One region of the Cedecea sp. NFIX57 genome, then DNA from elsewhere that is predicted to be linked to it. Evidence: predicted binding sites of a transcription regulator. Region 1 holds the regulator's gene; each other region holds the start of a gene.
What was found. The regulator PurR, encoded in region 1, represses purine synthesis genes. The targets are predictions, from matches to a motif close to CANGCAAACGTTTGCNTG.

Region 1 (5,472 bases):
ATCTCTATCACGCTATGTGCTCTGCTATTTGCTTTGCCCTATACACCTTTGGCACAGGCGTCTGAGCACGTCCGCCATCCTGTTGCACAAAAAGGCCATCCGGCAAAGACAACAACCAGTAAAAGCAACAAGGGTAAAGAGAAAGCAAAACCGAAGGTCAGCACAGCCTCCACCAAAAAGAAGTCCGGTAAAAAAGACGCCTCGCCGGCAAAAGCCAAAGTGGCTAAACGCACCACCACAGGCAAAAGCAGCACCCTCGCTAAAACCAGCAGTAAAAAAACCTCGCAGAAATTAGCCGTACAGCCAGCCTCCGCTACCGTTGCCTACACTGAAAAATGCACCCATCGTAAAGGGCATAAAAAGCAGTGCGTTAAGGTGAAGTCGGAAAAAAATCTGACCATCGCGCAGGCGCATAAAGTGCGCGTGCAGAAAGCGCAAAAAACGGCCATGAACAAGCTGATGGGGCAAATTGGTAAACCGTATCGCTGGGGTGGCACTTCCCCGCGCACCGGTTTCGACTGCAGCGGGCTGATTTATTACGCCTATAAAGATCTGGTCAATATCCGTATTCCGCGTACCGCCAACGAAATGTATCACCTGCGTGATGCCTCTTCCGTTGACCGCGGTGAACTGGAAAGCGGCGACCTGGTGTTCTTCCGTACCCAGGGCCGTGGCACCGCCGATCACGTTGGTGTCTACGTCGGCAACGGGAAGTTTATTCAGTCCCCGCGCAGCGGTCGCGATATTCAGATCACCTCCCTCAGCGAAGATTACTGGCAGCGCCACTACGTGGGTGCTCGCCGGGTGATGACGCCGAAAACTATTCGTTAATCTTCTCCGCGCCCTTTAGGACTAATAAAACTGATTAAAATGTTAACAGCCCGGCAACGGGCTGTTTTATTTTGTTGTTTCATTTGGCTTTTTCACTCAGCTGTAATTTGCTAACCTTATAACTACACAAATTGTAGTTATATTGTGAAACAAAATAACAAGGAGTGAAGCCATGTCGTTCGAACTACCCGCCCTGCCCTATGCCAAAGATGCGCTGGCACCGCATATTTCAGCCGAAACCCTCGAATACCATTACGGCAAACATCACCAGACCTACGTCACTAACCTGAATAATCTGATCAAAGGCAGCCCGTTTGAAGGCAAAACGCTGGAAGAGATTGTGAAAGGATCTGACGGCGGGATCTTCAATAACGCGGCTCAGGTCTGGAACCACACGTTCTACTGGCACTGCCTGGCGCCGAATGCCGGCGGGGAGCCGACCGGTGACGTGCTGGCCGCCATCAATCACGCCTTTGGCAGCGTGGAAGCCTTTAAAAAGCAGTTCACCGAAGCGGCCATCAAAAACTTTGGCTCCGGCTGGACCTGGCTTGTGAAAAATAGCGACGGCAGCCTGGCTATCGTCTCGACCTCTAACGCAGGCACCCCGCTCACAACCGGAGCAAAACCGCTGCTGACCGTGGACGTGTGGGAACACGCTTACTACATCGACTACCGCAACGCGCGCCCGGTCTATCTCGACCATTTCTGGGCGCTGGTCAACTGGGAATTTGTTGCGCAAAACCTGGCGGGCTGATGTTTAGCGGTTAAATACGAAGGAGGGAAGCAACGCTTTTCTTCTGTTTAAGAGAAGGGCCGCTTTTCGCGGCCCTTTGTAAATCAGTGCAGAACGGCAGTAAGCGCCCCGGCAACAATCAGACTCAGCACGATAACCGTCGTCACCACGGAAAACTTCAGATCGGTACTCATCGTAAGCTCCTTTTATTTCCCTACAAAGTGTATGTGGGGTGATTTTCCCACAATTAGCGATAAAAATCCTGCTGGATTTGCACAGATATCGGTTTTCCCTCTTCCACTTTGCCCCGGGATAAGCCAAAATCCTTCGCTAATTTACCGCGTATCGCCCGGCAACGCCCTCCTCCCGCTGTATGTCGCATCCCCGACAGGCCTGCAACCAACGTGTTGCCCCAGGAGTTAGCGAAGGCAAACGTTTAACACATGAGTTATCAGGAGTTTACGATATGGTCTGGAGTGACATCTAATGGCAACGATTAAGGACGTAGCGAAGCGCGCAAACGTTTCCACCACCACTGTGTCACATGTCATTAACAAGACCCGTTTTGTGGCGGAAGAGACGCGCAACGCCGTCTGGGCGGCCATCAAAGAGCTGCACTATTCGCCGAGCGCCGTGGCGCGCAGCCTGAAGGTCAACCACACCAAATCTATCGGCCTGCTCGCCACCTCAAGCGAAGCCCCTTATTTTGCGGAAATTATTGAATCCGTTGAGAACAGCTGTTTCGCCAAGGGCTACACCCTGATTCTGGGCAACGCGCACAATAACTTTGAAAAGCAGCGCGCGTACCTGTCCATGATGGCGCAAAAGCGCGTAGACGGACTGCTGGTCATGTGCTCCGAATACCCTGATACGCTGCTTTCAACCCTGGAAGAGTACCGCCATATTCCTATGGTAGTGATGGACTGGGGCGAAGCTCGTGCCGACTTTACCGACTCCGTAGTTGATAACGCCTTCCACGGCGGCTACCTCGCAGGCCGCTACCTGATTGAACGTGGCCATCGCGATATCGGTGCTATCCCGGGTCAGCTGGAGCGTAACACCGGCGGCGGCCGCCATGCAGGGTTCCTGAAGGCGCTTGAAGAAGCCAATATCAAAGTGCCGGATAACTGGGTGGTTCAGGGTGATTTCGAACCAGAGTCCGGTTACCGCGCCATGCAGCAACTGCTTAATCAACCGCATCGCCCTACTGCCGTTTTCTGCGGCGGCGATATTATGGCGATGGGTGCTATTTGCGCCGCGGACGAAATGGGGCTGCGCGTGCCGCAGGACATTTCTATCATCGGCTACGATAACGTGCGCAACGCCCGCTATTTCTCTCCGGCGCTGACCACTATCCACCAGCCGAAAGAGCGCCTGGGCGAAACGGCCTTTAACATGCTGCTCGACCGCATCATTAATAAGCGCGAAGAGTCGCAGACGATTGAAGTCCATCCGCGTCTGATTGAACGCCGCTCGGTGGCCGACGGCCCGTTCCGCGATTACCGCCGCTAAGCCTCTTCGGGAGCCGGAAGTATGTTACCCGGCTCCTGCAGCCACTCCTGATTCATCGTCTCACTGTCGCCCAAATAATCCAGCAACCAGCTCAGCGCGGGCGAGGCATCATCTTGCCGCCACGTCAGGCAGCAGGCCGCGTCCGGGAACGGGTTTTCCAGCGTTAACTCCTTCCAGTCGCCCCTGACGAGCCACGGCTGGGCAATGTGCGTCGGCACCATGCCAATGCATAATCCTGCCATCAGGCAATCCGCCCCGGACGCCCAGTCCGGCACCACCACCCGGCGCTGGTTGTCCAGCAGCCAGGTAATACGCTTGGGCAGAGAACGGGATGTGTCTTCCAGCACAAGGGACGGCCAGGGACGAATGTCGTCATCCAGAATAATACCTTCCCGTTGCGCAAGCGGATGAGCGGCAGACACCACGCAGCGCCAGCTAAGCGCGCCCATGTCCCGAAACGCATAGCGCCCCCCGACCGGGATCGCCTGCGTGGCGCCAATCGCCGCCTCAACCCGTCCGTCCGCCAGCGCGTCCCACACGCCATTGAACACTTCCTGAGAAATGCGTAATTCGATATCCGGAAAATGACGATAAAAATCCAGCACCAGCTGGCGGGTACGTTCAGGTTTAACAATATTGTCTACCGCAATGGACAAGTGCCCGCGCCAGCCGTTAGCTATCTGCTGACACTGCTGGCGCGTTGCCATCATTTTTTTGATAACAGACCGACCTTCCTTGAGAAAAAACGCCCCGGCGGCGGTCAACTCAACGTCCCGGTGACGCCGTTCAAACAGCGGCACGGCCAGCCACTCTTCAAGCTGACGCACCGTGTAGCTGATGGCAGAGGGCACGCGATGCAGCTCCTGGGCCGCGCCACTAAAGCTGCCGTTTCGAGCCACAGCATCAACCACTTCCAGTGAATATTCAGACCACATGTTTTTGCCTGCAAAAAATTTGAATTCAACTCGCAAATATTAGCGTTTCACAAGCGGTTTTGCACTCCGTAGACTCCTGCCCCGTTAACCTGCTATCAAAATCAAGAGTGAAATATGCAACCATCAAAGGGATTTCTTATCTGGCTCGCGGGGTTGAGCGTGCTGGGCTTCCTGGCCACCGACATGTACCTGCCCGCCTTCGCCGCCATTCAACAAGATCTGGGCACCACCGCCTCTGCGGTAAGCGCCAGCCTGAGCCTGTTCCTCGCCGGCTTTGCTTTTGCCCAGTTGATGTGGGGCCCGCTTTCCGACCGCTTCGGGAGAAAACCCGTGCTGTTGATTGGCCTGGCTATGTTTGCCATCGGCTGTATCGGCATGCTTTGGGTGCAGGATGCCACCACACTGCTGGTGCTGCGCTTTATTCAGGCCGTGGGCGTCTGTTCGGCAGCCGTTAGCTGGCAGGCTTTGGTGACTGACTATTACCCCGCCAACCGTGCTGGTCGCATTTTTGCCACCATCATGCCGCTGGTCGGGCTTTCCCCGGCGCTGGCCCCGCTGCTAGGCAGCTGGCTGCTGAACCATTTTGAATGGCAGGCGATTTTCGCCGTGCTGTTTGCTGTCGCTTTGCTGTTGATGATCCCTACGCTGCGCCTCAAGCCCCGGACGCAGCACCACGAGCAAACTGAGGACAATAAGGTCAGCTTCTTCTCTTTATTACGTTCCCGCGTTTACGGCGGCAACGTACTGATTTACGCCGCCTGCTCAGCCAGCTTTTTCGCCTGGCTCACCGGCTCGCCGTTTATCCTGAATGAGATGGGTTACAGCCCAGCGGCAATTGGCCTGAGCTATATGCCGCAAACGGTCGCCTTCCTGATCGGCGGCTATGGCTGCCGCAGCGCGCTGCAAAAGTGGAACGGCAAACAGCTGCTGCCGTGGCTGCTGACCTTGTATGCTCTGAGCGTGGTAGCAACCTGGGGTGTGGCGGTGAGCGGACATGCTAACCTGACGCTACTGCTTATTCCGTTTTGCGTGATGGCCGCGGCGAACGGTGCCATCTACCCTATTGTGGTAGCCTCGGCCCTGCTGCCTTTCCCACAGGCAACCGGGAAAGCCGCAGCGCTGCAAAACACTCTGCAGCTTGGGCTTTGCTTCCTGGCAAGCTTAATGGTTTCCTGGCTGGTGACGACTCCACTGCTGACCACCACCAGCGTGATGCTGGCAACAATTCTGCTTGCCGGTCTGGGTTATGCCCTGCAGCACTCGGCCCGTCATGAAGCACAAAGCAAGGGCCACAGCGAGTTGTCCAGCGCACAGTAACCTAGATGATAATGTGAATGTTGTGTGATTAGCTTGCTAACAATATTTCATTGAACACTCAATTAAACGGGCTTATAGTAATTGCGGTTCTACTATAAGCCTTATCAATTTTATTTTTGCGGAAGCCGGAGCGCTTCCGTTTTT
Region 2 (5,472 bases), on a different contig from region 1:
ACAAATTTGACGCTAATCGCCGCAAGCTACTGGCTTTGGGGGGCGTGGCTTTCGGTGCCGCTCTCATGCCTTTGCCGTCGTTTGCCACCCTCTCGACACCACGCCCGCGTATTTTGACTCTCAATAACCTGCATACTGGAGAGTCACTGAAAGCTGAGTTTTTTGATGGCAGAGGCTATATTCAGGATGAATTAGCAAGACTTAATCATTTCTTCCGGGACTACCGGGCGAACAAGATTAAATCCATCGATCCTTCTCTGTTCGACCAACTCTATCGCCTGCAGGGGCTTTTGGGGACTAACAAACCGGTCCAGCTGATTTCCGGTTACCGTTCCATTGACACCAACAATGAACTTCGTGCTCACAGCCGCGGTGTGGCGAAAAAAAGCTACCACACCAAAGGCCAGGCGATGGATTTCCACATTGAAGGCGTTTCGTTAAGCAATATTCGCAAAGCAGCATTATCTATGCGGGCAGGTGGTGTAGGATACTACCCCAGCAGCGACTTTGTGCATATTGATACCGGGCCGGTAAGGCACTGGTAAAACAACGGAATCCGGCTTTGTTGTCGGTAATGGAGCAGCATGAACTATCACATTATTCCGGTCACGGCTTTTGCCCAGAACTGTTCTCTTATTTGGTGCGAGGAAACGCAGCAGGCGGCGCTGGTGGATCCCGGCGGTGACGCGGCACGCATTAAGCAAGAGGTGGCGCAGAAAGGCGTGCAGATTAGCCAAATCCTGCTGACGCATGGTCATCTCGATCACGTCGGCGCGGCGGCTGAGCTGGCGGCACATTATGGCGTGCCTGTTGTGGGACCGGAAAAAGAAGATGAGTTCTGGCTGCAGGGACTGCCGCAGCAAAGCCGAATGTTTGGCCTCGACGAGTGTAAGCCTTTGACGCCGGACCGCTGGCTAAATGAAGGGGAATGTGTCTCCGTAGGGAATGTAACTTTACAGGTGTTGCATTGTCCGGGGCATACGCCCGGCCATATCGTTTTCTTCGATGCGGCCTCTCGTTTGCTGGTCTCGGGAGATGTCATCTTTAAAGGCGGAGTGGGGCGCAGTGATTTCCCGCGCGGCGATCACGCGGCGTTGATTAATTCGATCAAACGTAAGCTGTTGCCGCTGGGGGATGATGTGACCTTTATCCCCGGTCATGGTCCAATGTCTACGCTGGGTTACGAGCGCCTGCATAATCCGTTTCTGCAGGACGAGCAGCCGGTCTGGTAAAACGGATTTTCAGTAAAAAAAAGAGCCGCTTATGCGGCTCTTTTGCTATGCATGGCTGTTACAGCACGGCAACGATGGCTTCGCACAGCGGCGCCATGTTATCCGGCGTCATGCCCGCCACGTTAACGCGGCCAGATGCGACGGCGTAAACGCCAAACTCTTCACGCAGGCGCAGCACCTGTTCTTTGGTCAGGCCGCTGAACGAGAACATCCCGTTCTGATTAATGATGAAGCTAAAGTCGCGGTTGGCGCCTTTTTCCTGCAGGGTATTCACAAACAGCTGACGCATGCGGTGAATGCGCTGGCGCATATCGGTCAGCTCTTGTTCCCACATGGTACGCAGTGCGTCGTTGCTCAGAATAGTGGCCACAACGGAGGCACCGTGCGCTGGCGGGTTGGAGTAGTTGGCGCGAATAACCGATTTCACCTGGCTGAATGAACGGTCAGCGGTGTCGGCATCGGCGGCAACCAGCGTGAAAGCACCCACGCGCTCGTTGTACAAACCGAAGTTCTTGGAGTAGGAGCTGGCCACCAGCAGTTCTTTGTGACCGGCTGCGAAAATACGTAGGCCTTCGGCATCTTCTTCCAGACCACGAGCAAAGCCCTGGTAAGCAAAGTCAAACAGCGGCAGCCAGCCTTTGGCCAGCGACATCTCCGCCAGCGTTTTCCACTGTTCAGCGGTAGGATCGATCCCGGTTGGGTTATGGCAGCAGCCGTGGAACAGCACTACATCACCGGCTTCCGCCGCCTGCAGGCTGGCCACCAGGCCATCAAAGTCCAGGCTGTGATTTTCCGCATCGTAATAGGCGTACTCTTTCACTTCCAGGCCCGCGGAGTTAAACACGCTTTTGTGGTTAGGCCAGCTTGGATTACTTACCCAGACGCGTTTTGCCGAGGTGTTTTTCGCCAGGAAATCAGCGGCGACGCGCAGCGCACCGGTCCCGCCTGGGGTTTGTGCCGTACGCGCGCGTTTGTCAGAGATAAGCGCGTTGCTTTTGCCGAACAGCAGCTCTTGTGTGCAGCGGCCAAACTCTGGAATACCATCAATGCCCAGATAGTTTTTGGTGGTCTCATTTTCCAGCAAATAAAGCTCTGCTTTCTTCACGCTGGTCAGGACAGGGGTCTTACCTGTCTCGTCCTTATAGACCCCGATGCCGAGGTTAATTTTGGTTGGACGGTCGTCGGCGCGAAACAGGTCGGCCAGACCAAGAATAGGATCGGCAGGGGCAGCGGTAATGTTCTCAAACATGACGGGTTCCATTAGTGATATCGGGGGAAATCGCTTTCAGGTTAACTGCTGTTTTACGAATTGCCAACCGTTTGCGACAAAAAGAGACGGTTAGCGATAACATCGGATTTATTCTACTTTTTTGCCATAAAAAAACAGGGCCGAAGCCCTGTTTTTAAACATTTCAGACAAACAAATGGCTGAAATTAGAACTGGTAGGTCACGCCAACTGCTGCCTGGTCGTCAGAACCAACCCAACCGCCGTCAGTTTTAGCTGCTTCGCTGTCGCTCAGCAGGTTGAAGCGGTAGTCAAAGTAAACGTTGAAGTTTTTGTTGAAGTAGTAAGTCGCACCAGCTTCGATGTATTTAGCCAGATCAGCGTTGCCGCCGTCTACGCTAGCCAGCTTTTTGCCTTTGGACTGAACGTATGCCAGGGATGGACGCAGGCCGAAGTCGAACTGGTACTGAGCGATAACTTCAAAGTTCTGAGTCTTCTTCGCTACGCTGAAGTAGTTCGGGTTGTCAGCCTTTTCTGGGCTGTTATAAACGTTGTTGCTCAGACGGCTCATGTTACGCGTTTCTGCATAAACCGCGGCCAGGTAAACGTTGTTCGCGTCGTACTTGGTACCCAGAGCCCACGCTTCAGCTTTATTGCCGTTGTCGTCTAATTTCTGCTTGGTGGTGCGGTTGGAGTTGCTGTATGCACCAATTGCAGAGAAGCCAGCACCGAAGTCATAGCCCAGAGAGTAGCCTACGCCGTCGCCGTTTGATTGGGCTGGGTTTGCATTCTCATTTTTGGCCTGGTACTGAATACCGACGTTCAGACCGTCAACCAGACCGAAGAAACCGCTGTTGCGGTAGGTCAGCAGACCGTTAGCACGGCTGGTCATGTAGTTATCTACATAGCCGCCGCCCCAAGTTTCGCCAGACCATGATGGTGCCATATCGGTATAGGATTCAACATCGTAAACGATACCGTAGTTACGGCCGTAGTCGATGGAACCACCGTTAGCGATTTTCAAGCCTGCGAATGCCAGACGGGTAGAGTTAGTCTGGTTGCCTTCGCCGCCGTTTGCACGAGCACGATATTCCCACTGGCCATAACCGGTCAGATCGCTGTTGATCTGAGTTTCGCCTTTAAAGCCGATCTGGCCGTAGTTGACGTCGGTATTGCCTTTATCACCGGTGGTGGTGAAGTCACGCTCACCAACAACTTTACCGTACAGATCCAGTTTGTTGCCGTTTTTGTTGTAGATTTCTGCAGCGTTAGCTGCACCGGCTACCAGCAGAGCAGGGATTACCACTGCCAGAATATTGCGCTTCATCATTATTTATTACCCTCATTGTGGTTTTTATGGACACCTGCCACTGCCGTCAATAATTCTTTACGGAACTATTGATGATAGTTTGGTGTCTTTCTGTATCTGTCAGGCATCTTTCCATCCATGAAACCGTTTCGCTAGCCTGAAAGTGCTACAAATGTCTAAACTGAGTTTCAAAAAGAAAATATGTGTAACTAAATATTAATTTTAGGGAACTTTGTGAACCATTTCAAATTTCACTCTCAGTGCAACTCGAATGTGTGTTTTCTAAGCATATATATATGAATTACTTATGTTTAATTTGCATAAAGTTATGAAGTGAATATTTTTCGTTCACAATTGTTCATTTTTTGACTTATTTTTGGATGGCCAGACGTCTGTGTGAGAAGTGAGCAATTATGCTATGCCAATCACTATTTAGAAGTGCTAGCAAACTTAAGCGCAATTTTTGTTAAAGAGTGTGAGACAGAAATAGTTGGTAACGGGGCAGTTGGGAATGAGGGTTGAAATTGACGTTTGTTTAATAAGCGTTGAAGAAAATAGACCTTTTGTCCTGATACGTAAAAAAGGCCAGCGGAAGCTGGCCTTTTGTTTTCTTTAACTTAGAAGCTTGCGTTACGCGGCGTACGTGGGAACGGAATAACATCACGCACGTTCTGAACGCCGGTGACATAGGCAATCAGACGCTCAAAGCCCAGGCCGAAACCGGAATGTGGCACGGTGCCGTAGCGGCGCAGGTCGCGGTACCACCAGTAATCTTCTTTATTCAGACCCATTTCAGCCATACGCGCGTCCAGCACATCCAGGCGCTCTTCACGCTGGGAACCACCGATGATTTCACCGATGCCCGGAGCCAGAACGTCCATAGCGGCAACGGTTTTACCGTCTTCGTTAAGGCGCATATAGAAAGCTTTGATGTCTTTCGGGTAGTTTTTCACTACCACTGGTGCCTTGAAGTGCTGCTCGGCCAGGTAACGTTCGTGCTCGGAGGAGAGATCGACACCCCAATAAACCGGGTTTTCGAACTTATGCCCACAGTTCAGCAAGATCTCCACCGCATCGGTGTAGTTCACCTGGGCAAAGTCTGCAGAGATGAAGCATTCCAGGCGCTCAATGGCCTCTTTGTCCACGCGCTCGGCAAAGAACTTCATGTCGTCCATGCGTTCTTCCAGGACGGCTTTAAAGACGTACTTGAGCATCGCTTCGGCCAGGCCGGCAACGTCGTCCAGATCGGCAAAGGCCACTTCTGGCTCCAGCATCCAGAACTCCGCCAGGTGGCGGCTGGTGTTGGAGTTTTCTGCACGGAAGGTTGGCCCGAAGGTATAAACCTTGGACAGCGCGCTCGCATAGGTTTCGCCGTTAAGCTGGCCGGAAACGGTCAGGAAGGCTTCTTTACCGAAGAAGTCTTTATCAAAATCGACTTTGCCTTCTGCGGTGCGAGGCAGGTTTTCCAGATCCAGCGTTGAAACGCGGAACATCTCGCCGGCGCCTTCGGTATCGGAAGCGGTGATCAGCGGGGTAGATACCCAGAAATAACCATTTTCGTGGAAGAAGCGATGCAGAGCCTGAGCCAGCGTGTGACGCACGCGCGCTACGGCACCAATCATGTTGGTACGCGGGCGCAGGTGAGCGACTTCGCGGAGGTATTCGATGCTATGACGTTTGGCCGCCATCGGATAGGTATCCGGAT
Region 3 (5,472 bases), on a different contig from region 1:
CCTGGCGCTGTGGGAAAAAGGCCAGATTCAGGGCTTCCACCCACATCAGCTGATCATGACCGCAACGCCGATTCCGCGCACGCTGGCGATGACCGCCTATGCCGACCTCGACACATCCGTCATCGATGAACTACCGCCGGGACGAACACCAGTCACGACGGTAGCAATAGCAGACACACGCCGCAGCGAAATAATCGAGCGGGTACGCCACGCCTGTCGCGACGAAAAACGTCAGGCATATTGGGTTTGTACGCTGATTGAAGAGTCTGAATTGCTGGAAGCCCAGGCTGCAGAAGTGACCTGGGAAGAGTTAAAAACCGCCCTGCCGGAGCTTAACGTTGGCCTGGTACACGGTCGCATGAAGCCGCAGGAAAAACAGGCGGTGATGCAGGCCTTCAAGCAGGGTGAACTGCATCTTCTGGTCGCCACCACGGTGATCGAAGTCGGCGTGGATGTACCGAACGCCAGCCTGATGATCATCGAAAACCCTGAACGTTTAGGGCTTGCGCAACTCCACCAGCTGCGTGGCCGTGTTGGCCGTGGCGCAGTAGCCTCTCACTGCGTGCTGCTGTATAAATCCCCGCTATCCAAAACGGCACAGCTTCGCCTGCAGGTGCTAAGAGACAGCAACGATGGTTTTGTGATTGCGCAAAAAGACCTGGAGATCCGCGGGCCTGGCGAGCTGCTAGGGACTCGCCAGACGGGTAACGCAGAATTCAAGGTGGCCGACCTGCTGCGGGACCAGGGGATGATCCCGCAGGTTCAGCGCCTGGCGCGCCATATTCACGAACGCTATCCTGAACAGGCTAAGGCGCTGATCGAACGCTGGATGCCGGAAACCGAACGTTACTCCAACGCTTAAGCAAACAGCGGCAGCATCAGGAACAGCTTGATCACCACCGCATTCACGATGTCGATAAAGAACGCCCCCACCATCGGCACCACCAAAAATGCCATATGGGACGGGCCAAATCGCTCGGTAATTGCCTGCATATTAGCAATCGCCGTCGGTGTGGCGCCCATGCCAAACCCACAGTGACCGGCGGCCAGAACCGCTGCATCGTAGTTTTTGCCCATCAAACGCCAGGTGACAAAAATGGCGTACAGCGCCATAAACAACGTTTGTACGGCCAGAATAGCCAGCATCGGTAACGCCAGAGAGGCCAGTTCCCAAAGTTTAAGGCTCATTAACGCCATCGCCAGAAACAGCGACAGGCAAACGTTGCCCAATACGGAAACCGCCCGTTCGAAGACCCGATAGAAGCCCACGGCCGCAAGTAAATTACTAAGAATCACACCAATAAACAGCACGCAGACAAATGTCGGCAGCTCAAACGCTGTGCCCTGTAATAATCCCGCCACAACGCGCCCGGCCGTCAGGCAGATAGCAATCAATGCGATGGTTTCAATCAGCACCAAAGAGGTAATGACTCGCCCGACATCAGGCTTTTCAAACGCGCCGGGGATCTCGTTGTCTTCAGGCGCACCATTCGGTGTAGACGAATGTTTAACCAGGTAGCGGGCAACCGGGCCGCCAATTAAACCGCCCAGCACCAGGCCAAAGGTCGCACAGGCCATAGCGACTTCCGTCGCATTCTGGAAGCCATATTGCTCGGTAAAGAGTTTGCCCCAGGCTGCACCGGTACCGTGCCCACCGGACAACGTTATCGAACCTGCCAGCAGCCCCATCAGCGGATCGAGCCCCAGCATGCTGGCCATACCGATGCCAATAGCGTTCTGCATGATCAGCAGCCCAACGACGATAAACAGGAAAATCCCCACGACTTTCCCGCCCTTGCGCAAACTGGCGATATTGGCATTCAGGCCGATGGTGGCGAAGAAAGCGAGCATCAAAGGATCTTTGAGGCTCATATCAAACTCGATTTCCCAGCCCATGCTTTTTTTCAGGACAAGCAGGGCGATCGCCACCAGTAGCCCACCAGCTACGGGTTCAGGAATAGTGTATTTTTTGAGAAAAGGGACTGAGTGGACCATTTTACGCCCAAGAAGCAGGACTAACGTGGCGGCCACCAGAGTAGAAAGGGTATCAAGATGAAACATTGCAGTGCTCCTTTTATTGCGCATCGATCGGTCGCGCGCTTAATTATCCTTCGCTGTTATTTCCTTCATGGATGAAATCAGCCGGCACATTTTAACCAAAAAATGCGCCTTCGTTATAACTAATGCTCAATTTATGACATTTCGCTCTTATCATCCCAGACTAGCAATCGTTTGCTTTTACCGTTCAGTCCGTTAAAATCAGCGCTTTTCCAGCCATGAGATACCTCTGATGTCCGTCAATGCCGTAGAGTCAGAAAATGCGCAACCGGTTGCGCAGACTCATCCGAGCGAACTAATCTATCGCCTTGAAGATCGCCCGCCGCTTCCACAAACGCTTTTCGCCGCCTGCCAGCACCTGCTGGCGATGTTTGTGGCGGTGATTACCCCGGCTTTATTAATTTGCCAGGCCCTGGGATTACCGGCATCGGACACTCAGCACATTATCAGCATGTCTTTATTTGCCTCTGGCGTGGCTTCGATTATTCAAATCAAAGCCTGGGGCCCGGTAGGTTCAGGCCTGCTGTCGATTCAGGGCACCAGCTTTAACTTTGTTTCACCGCTGATTATGGGCGGTATGGCGCTGAAAAACGGCGGTGCGGACGTGCCGACGATGATGGCAGCGCTGTTCGGCACCCTGATGCTTGCCAGTTGCACAGAAATGCTGATTTCACGCGTGCTGCATCTTGCTCGCCGCATTATTACCCCTCTGGTTTCCGGCGTGGTGGTCATGATTATCGGTCTGTCCCTGATTCAAGTTGGGCTGACTTCTATCGGCGGTGGCTATGGCGCCATGGCCGATCATACTTTTGGCGCACCAAAAAATCTGCTGCTGGCGGGCGCCGTTCTGCTGGTGATAATCCTGCTGAACCGCCAGCGTAATCCGTACCTGCGCGTCGCATCCCTGGTCATCGCCATGGCCGTGGGTTATCTGCTCGCCTGGGCGCTGGGCATGCTGCCAGCCACGACTCAGGCCACGAACACCGACCTCATCATGGTTCCTACACCGTTGTATTACGGGCTTGGTATCGACTGGAGCCTGCTGATCCCGCTTATGTTGGTGTTTATGGTGACCTCACTGGAAACCATCGGCGATATCACCGCCACCTCCGACGTATCGGAGCAGCCTGTTTCCGGCCCGCTGTACATGAAGCGCCTCAAGGGCGGCGTGCTGGCAAACGGCCTCAACTCCTGCGTTTCTGCCGTGTTTAATACCTTCCCGAATTCCTGCTTTGGTCAGAATAACGGTGTCATTCAGCTGACCGGCGTTGCCAGTCGCTATGTCGGTTTTGTTGTCGCGTTGATGCTGATCGTGCTTGGTCTGTTCCCGGCTGTAAGCGGCTTCGTGCAGCACATCCCTGAGCCAGTTCTTGGCGGCGCAACGATTGTGATGTTCGGTACCATTGCCGCTTCCGGGGTACGTATTGTCTCCCGCGAACCGCTGAACCGCCGTGCGATTATGATTATCGCCCTGTCGCTCGCCGTTGGCCTTGGCGTGTCCCAGCAGCCGCTGATCCTTCAGTTCGCGCCTGACTGGCTGAAAACCCTGCTCTCTTCAGGCATTGCTGCCGGTGGGATCACTGCCATCGTGCTGAACCTGATTTTCCCGCCAGAAAAAGAATAATCCTCTCACGCGCCGGCAATGATTTTTTGCCGGCGCGAAATCTCCTTTGACAATCCCCTCCTTGAGCTACGCCGGTAAATCGGGCATAACACCCTTAGCGAAACTGAAAGGGGTGGAAGGCAATGAAATTCCTCGGAAAGCTGGTTCTTATCCTGTTGGGCCTTGTGATACTGGCGCTGGTTGCCTTTTACATCCTGCTGCAAACCCGCTGGGGCGCGGGCCAAATCAGCAGTTGGGTGAATGAAAAGACGAATTACCACCTCTCTTTCAATGAGATGGCGCATGACTGGTCTTCGCCCACCCATCTGGTGTTCCATAACGTTACTTTTGGCCGCGCCGGCCAGCCCGCTACGCTTGTAGCAAAGAATGTGGATATCGGCCTGAGTACGCGACAGTTCACCCAGCCTCTCTACGTTGACACCATTTTGCTCCAGCAAGGCACGCTGAACCTCAGCGCAAACGCCGTACCACTCCCACTCGAGGCAGATAGACTGCAATTGCAGGATATGGCTATTAACAGCCCTGATAGCGAGTGGGATCTCAGCGCCCAGCGCGTTGAAGGTGGTGTTTCACCCTGGCAGCCTCAAGCGGGAAAAGTGCTGGGGAATAAAGCGACTATTGCCTTCAGCGCTGGCTCATTGACGCTCAATGGCATCAACGCCAGCAACGTCCTGCTGCAGGGAAACCTGGATAATGAACAGGTCACGCTGACCACTATCGGGGCGGACGTTGCTCGCGGCTCGCTGACGGGCAATGCCCACCGCAATGCCGACGGCTCGTGGCAGGTGGGCAACCTGCGCCTCAATGACATTCGTCTGCAAACGGCAAAATCACTCACCGATTTTCTTGCGCCAGTAACATCTGTTCCCTCATTAACTATCGATCGCCTTGAAATAACCGATGCGCGGCTGGAAGGGAAAGAGTGGGCGGTAAGCGACCTCGCCCTTAGCCTGCGGAATCTGACGCTGGCAAACGGGGGATGGCAAAGCGATGACGGCCAGCTATCGATGAACGCCAGCGAATTCATCAATGGCTCGCTGCATTTGCAGGATCCGATCGTAAACGTCGATTTTGCCCCGGCAGGTGCCACACTCCGGCAATTTAGTTCACGCTGGGAGGGCGGCCTGGTTCGTGCTTCCGGGCAATGGTTACGCGACGGCAATCAAACGGTGATGGATGAAGTGGTCGTGGGCGGGCTGGAATACACACTCCCATCCAACTGGAAGACCCTGTGGATGGAGAAACTGCCTGACTGGCTGAACAGCGTCACGGTGAAAAAATTCTCCGCTAACCGTAATCTGATTATCGATATCGACCCGGCATGGCCATTCCAGCTCACCGGGCTGGATGGCACCGCAACAAATATCCAACTGGTACGGGATCATCAGTGGGGTATCTGGTCCGGCAATGCCTCGTTTAATGCCGCGGCCGCCACCTTTAACCGCGTTGACGTGCGGCGCCCGTCGCTGTCGCTAACGGCGAATCAGAGCCAGGTGGCGATAACGGAGCTAAGTGCGTTCGCGGGTGAAGGCTTACTGGAAGCCACGGCAAACGTGAGCCAGACGCCACAGCGAGCAGTGAGCGTTAGCCTGAAGGGCCAGAGCGTGCCGGTGAATGTGTTGCACGCCTGGGGCTGGCCTGCTCTGCCGCTGGAGGGGAACGGAAATCTGCAGCTTTCGGTGACCGGTCAGATGGCCGCAGGCAGTGCGCTGAAGCCCACCGTAAATGGTACCTTGCAGGCCACCAGCGCCAGTGGGCAACAGATCCAGCAGACTATGCGTAACGGAGAT
Region 4 (5,472 bases), on a different contig from region 1:
AGTGGCCAGGCAATCCTGCGCGCTTTGCCAGTCCCAGATTTCGCCGTTAGCGATGACCGGGATCGACAGCCGCTGGCGAATTTCCCCGATAGCGCCCCAGTTGATCAGTTCGGCTTTATAGCCATCTTCTTTAGTGCGTCCGTGAACCACCAGCTCTGTCGCCCCCGCCTGCTGCACGGCATCAGCAATTTCAAACTGACGTGCACCGCTGTCCCAGCCGAGGCGAATCTTTACCGTGACAGGCAAATGCGCGGGCACAGCCTCACGCATAGCTTTCGCGCCGCGATAAATGAGTTCGGGATCTTTGAGCAAAGTCGCACCGCCGCCGCTGCCGTTGACCAGCTTTGACGGGCAGCCGCAGTTTAAGTCCACGCCCCAGGAACCGAGTTCGACCGCGCGAGCTGCGTTCTCAGCCAGCCACTGCGGGTATTGCCCAAGAAGCTGGACGCGAACCAGCGTACCGGATGGCGTGCGGCTGGCATGATCGAGTTCGGGGCAAAGTTTGAGGAAAGATTTAACCGGCAACAGCTGATCAACCACGCGAAGAAATTCGGTGATACAGAGATCGTAGTCGTTAACCTCGGTAAGAAGTTCGCGGACTAAAGAGTCGAGAACCCCTTCCATCGGGGCAAGAAGAACACGCATGACGCATCCGATAATATGTATGGTGTTGTCCCCTCACCCCGACCCTCTCCCCAGAGGGGAGAGGGGGGAACACAGAGCGTCTTTAATCCCCTCTCCCTGAAAGGGAGGGGGTTAGGGTGAGGGTATGAAACTTACTGCGCAGCCGCTGGTTTACGGGGTGGACGACGACGACGGGCATTATCCCCAGCCGGCTTCGCGGCACCTTCGCCCTGCGGTTTACCGCTGCGGCGCGGGCCATTGTTACGCTCACCGGAAGCATTTGCGTTCCCGCCGTTGCCACCGCGACGCTGGCCCTGCCCCTGGCTTTGGCCACCGCGACCACCCTGGCCGCCACGACCACCGCCGCCACCACGCTGCTGACGACCGTTGACGATTGGCTCAGCCGGAATCGACGGATCCACATCAAAGCCTGGCAATGCGATACGTGGGATCTCGCGCTTCAGCAGACGCTCGATGTCGCGCAGCAGCTTATGCTCGTCCACGCAAACCAGAGACAACGCTTCGCCGGTGGCCGCCGCACGGCCGGTACGGCCAATACGGTGCACGTAGTCTTCCGGCACGTTCGGCAACTCATAGTTAACGACGTGCGGCAGTTCTTCAATGTCCAGGCCGCGAGCCGCGATATCGGTCGCCACCAGCACACGAATGCCGCCGCTTTTGAAGTCAGCCAGCGCGCGTGTACGAGCCCCCTGGCTCTTGTTGCCGTGGATTGCCGCCGCGGTGATACCGTCTTTTTGCAGCTGCTCTGCCAGATGGTTAGCGCCGTGTTTGGTGCGGGTGAACACCAGCACCTGCTGCCAGTTGCCTTCACCAATCATTTGCGACAGCAGTTCCCGCTTGCGCTTTTTGTCCACGAAGTGAACGTGCTGCGTGACCTGTTCAGACGCCGTGTTGCGACGAGCCACTTCCACTTCTTCCGGGTTGTGCAGCAGCTTCTCAGCCAGCGCTTTAATGTCATCGGAGAAGGTAGCGGAGAACAGCAGGTTCTGGCGACGCGCAGGTAGTTTAGCCAGCACACGACGAATGTCATGAATGAAGCCCATATCCAGCATACGGTCGGCTTCGTCCAGCACCAGGATCTCGATTTGATCGAGTTTCACGGCGTTCTGATGCTCAAGATCTAGCAGACGGCCCGGCGTTGCCACCAGCACGTCCACACCGCCGCGCAGCTTCATCATCTGCGGGTTAATGCTCACGCCGCCGAAGACAACCAGCGAGCGGATATTTAAATATTTGCTGTAGTCGCGGACGTTCTCACCAATCTGCGCCGCCAGTTCACGGGTTGGGGTGAGGATCAGCGCACGCACCGGGCGACGGCCCTTCAGGTGAGGCGCGCTGTCAGTCAGACGCTGTAACAGTGGCAGGGTAAAGCCTGCGGTTTTGCCGGTGCCGGTTTGGGCACTGGCCATCAGGTCACGGCCTGATAAGACTACCGGGATTGCCTGGCGCTGGATTGGGGTAGGCTCACGATAGCCCTGCTCTTCCACCGCACGCAAAATATCGGCATTCAGGCCGAGAGAATCAAAAGACATAGGAACTCCAGAACCGCCCTGACCGCAGAAATGTGCGGTGTAGTTTCCAGGGGGAACATCACGCGCCAGCGCTAAGCTGGCGAAGAGAGGAGGCGCAAACCACGGCGCCGTTCGCGTGCAGTGTAGCAGTTTTTGTGATCTTCCGCATAAATTCTCACTTTCCGCCTCATCAGCAGAATAAAGCCTTGTGCTGGACAGGGTTGATAACTTTGCTTACTCTTAATCAATCGATTGATTAACATTTTAAGAGGTCGGTATGGCACCTTCGCCGACGCCCGTCACCAGCCGCGGAGAGCAGGCTAAAAACACGCTAATCACCGCCGCCATCGCGCAATTCGCAGAATATGGCATGCATGCCACGACGCGAGATATCGCCGCTCAAGCCGGGCAAAATATTGCCGCGATCACCTACTATTTTGGCTCCAAAGAAGCGCTGTATATGGCTTCCGCCCAGTGGATTGCCGACTTCATTAGCGGTAACTTTCACGAGCATGTTGCCCGCGCAGAAGCCCTGCTGTGCCAGCCCGAACCGGACAAAGAGAAAATACGGCATCTTATTCATACCGCCCTCGGGCAAATGATCGCCCTGCTGACCGCCGACGACACGCTCAACCTGAGCAAATTTATCTCCCGCGAACAGCTTTCCCCGACCGCCGCTTATCAGCTTATTCACCAGCAGGTTATCGACCCGATGCACACCCTGCTCACCACGCTGGTGGCGCATTACACCGGGCGAGATCACTTTGATACCGACACTATTTTGCATACCCACACGCTGCTCGGCCAGGTGCTGGCCTTCCGGCTTGGACGAGAAACGATTCTGTTGCGCACCGGCTGGCCTCAGTTTGACCAGGCCAAGGTGCAACAAATAAGCCGCGTGGTGCTGAGCCACGTTGATTTCATCCTGCAGGGATTATCTTTAAACAGAGGAAACGCTAGTGATGAACAATAAGAAGCCGGTGATTGCCGTGATTGTGATTGTAGCGCTCGTGGCTGCGGCATTTGGCGGCTGGAAATGGTATCAGAGCCGGCAAAACAGCGAGCTAACGCTCTACGGCAACGTGGATATCCGCACCGTTAATTTGAGTTTCCGCGTGGGAGGACGACTCGCGGCGCTTGAGGTTGATGAAGGTGATGCGATCAAAACCGGTGAACCGCTGGGGCTGATAGATAAAGCGCCCTTTGAAAACGCGTTGCGCCAGGCTGAAGCCAACGTTGCGGCCGCCCAGGCCAAATACGATTTGATTATTGCTGGCTACCGCGATGAAGAAATAGCCCAGGCGGCGGCACAGGTAAACCAGGCGCAGGCAGCCTATGATTACGCGCAAAACTTCTACCAGCGCCAACAAGGTCTGTGGGCAACCAAAACCATCTCAGCGAATGATTTAGCCAACGCCCGCTCATCCAGCGACCAGGCAAAAGCCACGCTGAAAGCCGCCCAGGATAAGCTCAGCCAGTACCGCAGCGGCAACCGCCCTCAGGAAATCGCTCAGGCGCAGGCCAGCCTTCAGCAAGCCAAAGCGCAGCTGGCTCAGTCGCAGCTAGATCTGCAGGATACCACGCTGATTGCGCCTTCTGACGGTACGCTGCTGACCCGTGCGGTTGAGCCAGGCAGCATGCTAAACGCGGGCAGCACGGTTCTCACCCTGTCGCTCACTCGCCCGGTATGGGTTCGCGCCTATATCGACGAAACTAATCTCGGGCAGGCCAAACCCGGCAGCGAGCTGCTGATTTATACCGATGGCCGCCCGGACAAGCCTTACCATGGCAAAGTGGGATTTGTATCTCCGACGGCGGAGTTCACCCCGAAAACCGTTGAAACCCCGGATTTGCGCACGGATTTAGTCTACCGCTTACGCATTATCGTGACCGATGCAGATGACGCGCTGCGTCAGGGCATGCCCGTTACGGTGAAATTCAACGGTGGAACTCAGCATGAGCAGCAATGACGCGGTCATTCGCCTGCAGGGGCTGGTGAAGCGTTTCCCTGGCCTTGAAAAACCGGCCGTCGCCAGCCTGGATTGCGAAATTCATGCGGGGGCTGTAACCGGCCTGGTCGGCCCGGACGGCGCGGGGAAAACCACGTTAATGAGGATGCTGGCAGGGCTACTGCAACCGAGCGAAGGCAGTGCCTCAGTGATCGGCCTGAACCCGATTAAAGACGACCGCGCTTTGCACGCAGAACTGGGCTACATGCCGCAGAAATTTGGCCTGTACGAAGATTTAACGGTAATGGAAAACCTGACGCTCTATGCCGACCTGCGCGGCGTGACCGGGGAGCAGCGTAAAAGCACCTTTGCCCGGCTGCTGGAATTCACCTCTCTCGGGCCGTTTACCGAACGGCTGGCGGGCAAACTCTCAGGTGGGATGAAGCAAAAACTTGGCCTCGCCTGCACGCTCGTCGGCCAGCCAAAAGTCCTTTTGCTGGATGAACCTGGCGTAGGCGTTGACCCCATATCCCGGCGTGAACTGTGGCAAATGGTGCACGAGCTGGCGGGCGAAGGCATGCTGATCCTCTGGAGCACATCGTATCTCGATGAGGCCGAGCAGTGCCGGGAAATTCTGCTGATGAACGAAGGCGAGCTGCTCTATCACGGCGCGCCGAAAGCGCTGACGCAGAAGATGGCCGGACGTTCACTGCTGGTCAGCCACGAGCAAGAGAATAATCGCCAGCTACTTCAGCGCGCGCTGAAGCTGCCGCAGGTCAGCGACGGCGTGATTCAAGGGCGCTCGGTGCGGCTGATCCTTGCCAAAGAGGCGAAAGTGAACGAGCTGGCAAATGCTCTGAACGTGCCCGAATCCAGCCTAAAAGAAACCGACCCGCGCTTTGAAGACGCGTTTATTGATTTACTGGGTGGCGCCGCCGCGAACGAATCTCCGCTGGGCAATATTCTTCATACCGTTGACGGCGAGTCCGGCGAGACGGTGATTCAGGCCGAAGAGTTAACCAAAAAGTTCGGCGACTTTGCCGCCACCGACCACGTTAACTTTGCCGTTAAACGCGGTGAAATCTTCGGACTGCTTGGCCCCAACGGCGCCGGCAAGTCCACCACCTTCAAGATGATGTGCGGTTTGTTAGTCCCCACTTCGGGCAAAGCGCTGGTGCTGGATATGGATTTGAAAACCAGCTCCGGCAAAGCACGTCAGCACCTGGGCTACATGGCGCAAAAATTCTCCCTCTACGGCAACCTGACGGTGGCACAAAACCTCCGTTTCTTCTCCGGCGTTTATGGCCTTCGTGGCCGAGCCCAGCAGGACAAAATTGCCCGCATGAGCGAGGCGTTTGCGCTGCAGC

Region 2: the regulator PurR is predicted to act here: its motif matches at 2,542-2,559, upstream of B9Y90_RS18075 (amino acid aminotransferase).
Region 3: the regulator PurR is predicted to act here: its motif matches at 2,222-2,239, upstream of B9Y90_RS21930 (nucleobase:cation symporter-2 family protein).
Region 4: the regulator PurR is predicted to act here: its motif matches at 2,278-2,295, upstream of cecR (transcriptional regulator CecR).

What each region holds. Positions count from the first base shown of each region.
Region 1 covers NZ_FXAS01000026.1:63,375-68,846, reverse strand. Annotated here, with positions in the region: gene B9Y90_RS19615 (C40 family peptidase) at 1-831, shown strand, start outside; gene sodB (superoxide dismutase [Fe]) at 1,004-1,585, shown strand; gene cydH (cytochrome bd-I oxidase subunit CydH) at 1,669-1,758, opposite strand; gene purR (HTH-type transcriptional repressor PurR) at 2,051-3,076, shown strand; gene punR (DNA-binding transcriptional activator PunR) at 3,073-4,011, opposite strand; gene punC (purine nucleoside transporter PunC) at 4,126-5,328, shown strand.
Region 2 covers NZ_FXAS01000022.1:36,934-42,405, forward strand. Annotated here, with positions in the region: gene B9Y90_RS18065 (peptidoglycan L,D-endopeptidase MepK) at 1-545, shown strand, start outside; gene B9Y90_RS18070 (MBL fold metallo-hydrolase) at 585-1,232, shown strand; gene B9Y90_RS18075 (amino acid aminotransferase) at 1,291-2,481, opposite strand; gene B9Y90_RS18080 (porin) at 2,667-3,788, opposite strand; gene asnS (asparagine--tRNA ligase) at 4,385-5,472, opposite strand, start outside.
Region 3 covers NZ_FXAS01000036.1:20,309-25,780, reverse strand. Annotated here, with positions in the region: gene recG (ATP-dependent DNA helicase RecG) at 1-862, shown strand, start outside; gene gltS (sodium/glutamate symporter) at 859-2,061, opposite strand; gene B9Y90_RS21930 (nucleobase:cation symporter-2 family protein) at 2,291-3,682, shown strand; gene B9Y90_RS21925 (AsmA family protein) at 3,805-5,472, shown strand, end outside.
Region 4 covers NZ_FXAS01000010.1:153,542-159,013, reverse strand. Annotated here, with positions in the region: gene dusC (tRNA dihydrouridine(16) synthase DusC) at 1-645, opposite strand, end outside; gene rhlE (ATP-dependent RNA helicase RhlE) at 777-2,177, opposite strand; gene cecR (transcriptional regulator CecR) at 2,434-3,129, shown strand; gene hlyD (secretion protein HlyD) at 3,119-4,126, shown strand; gene B9Y90_RS11035 (ATP-binding cassette domain-containing protein) at 4,113-5,472, shown strand, end outside.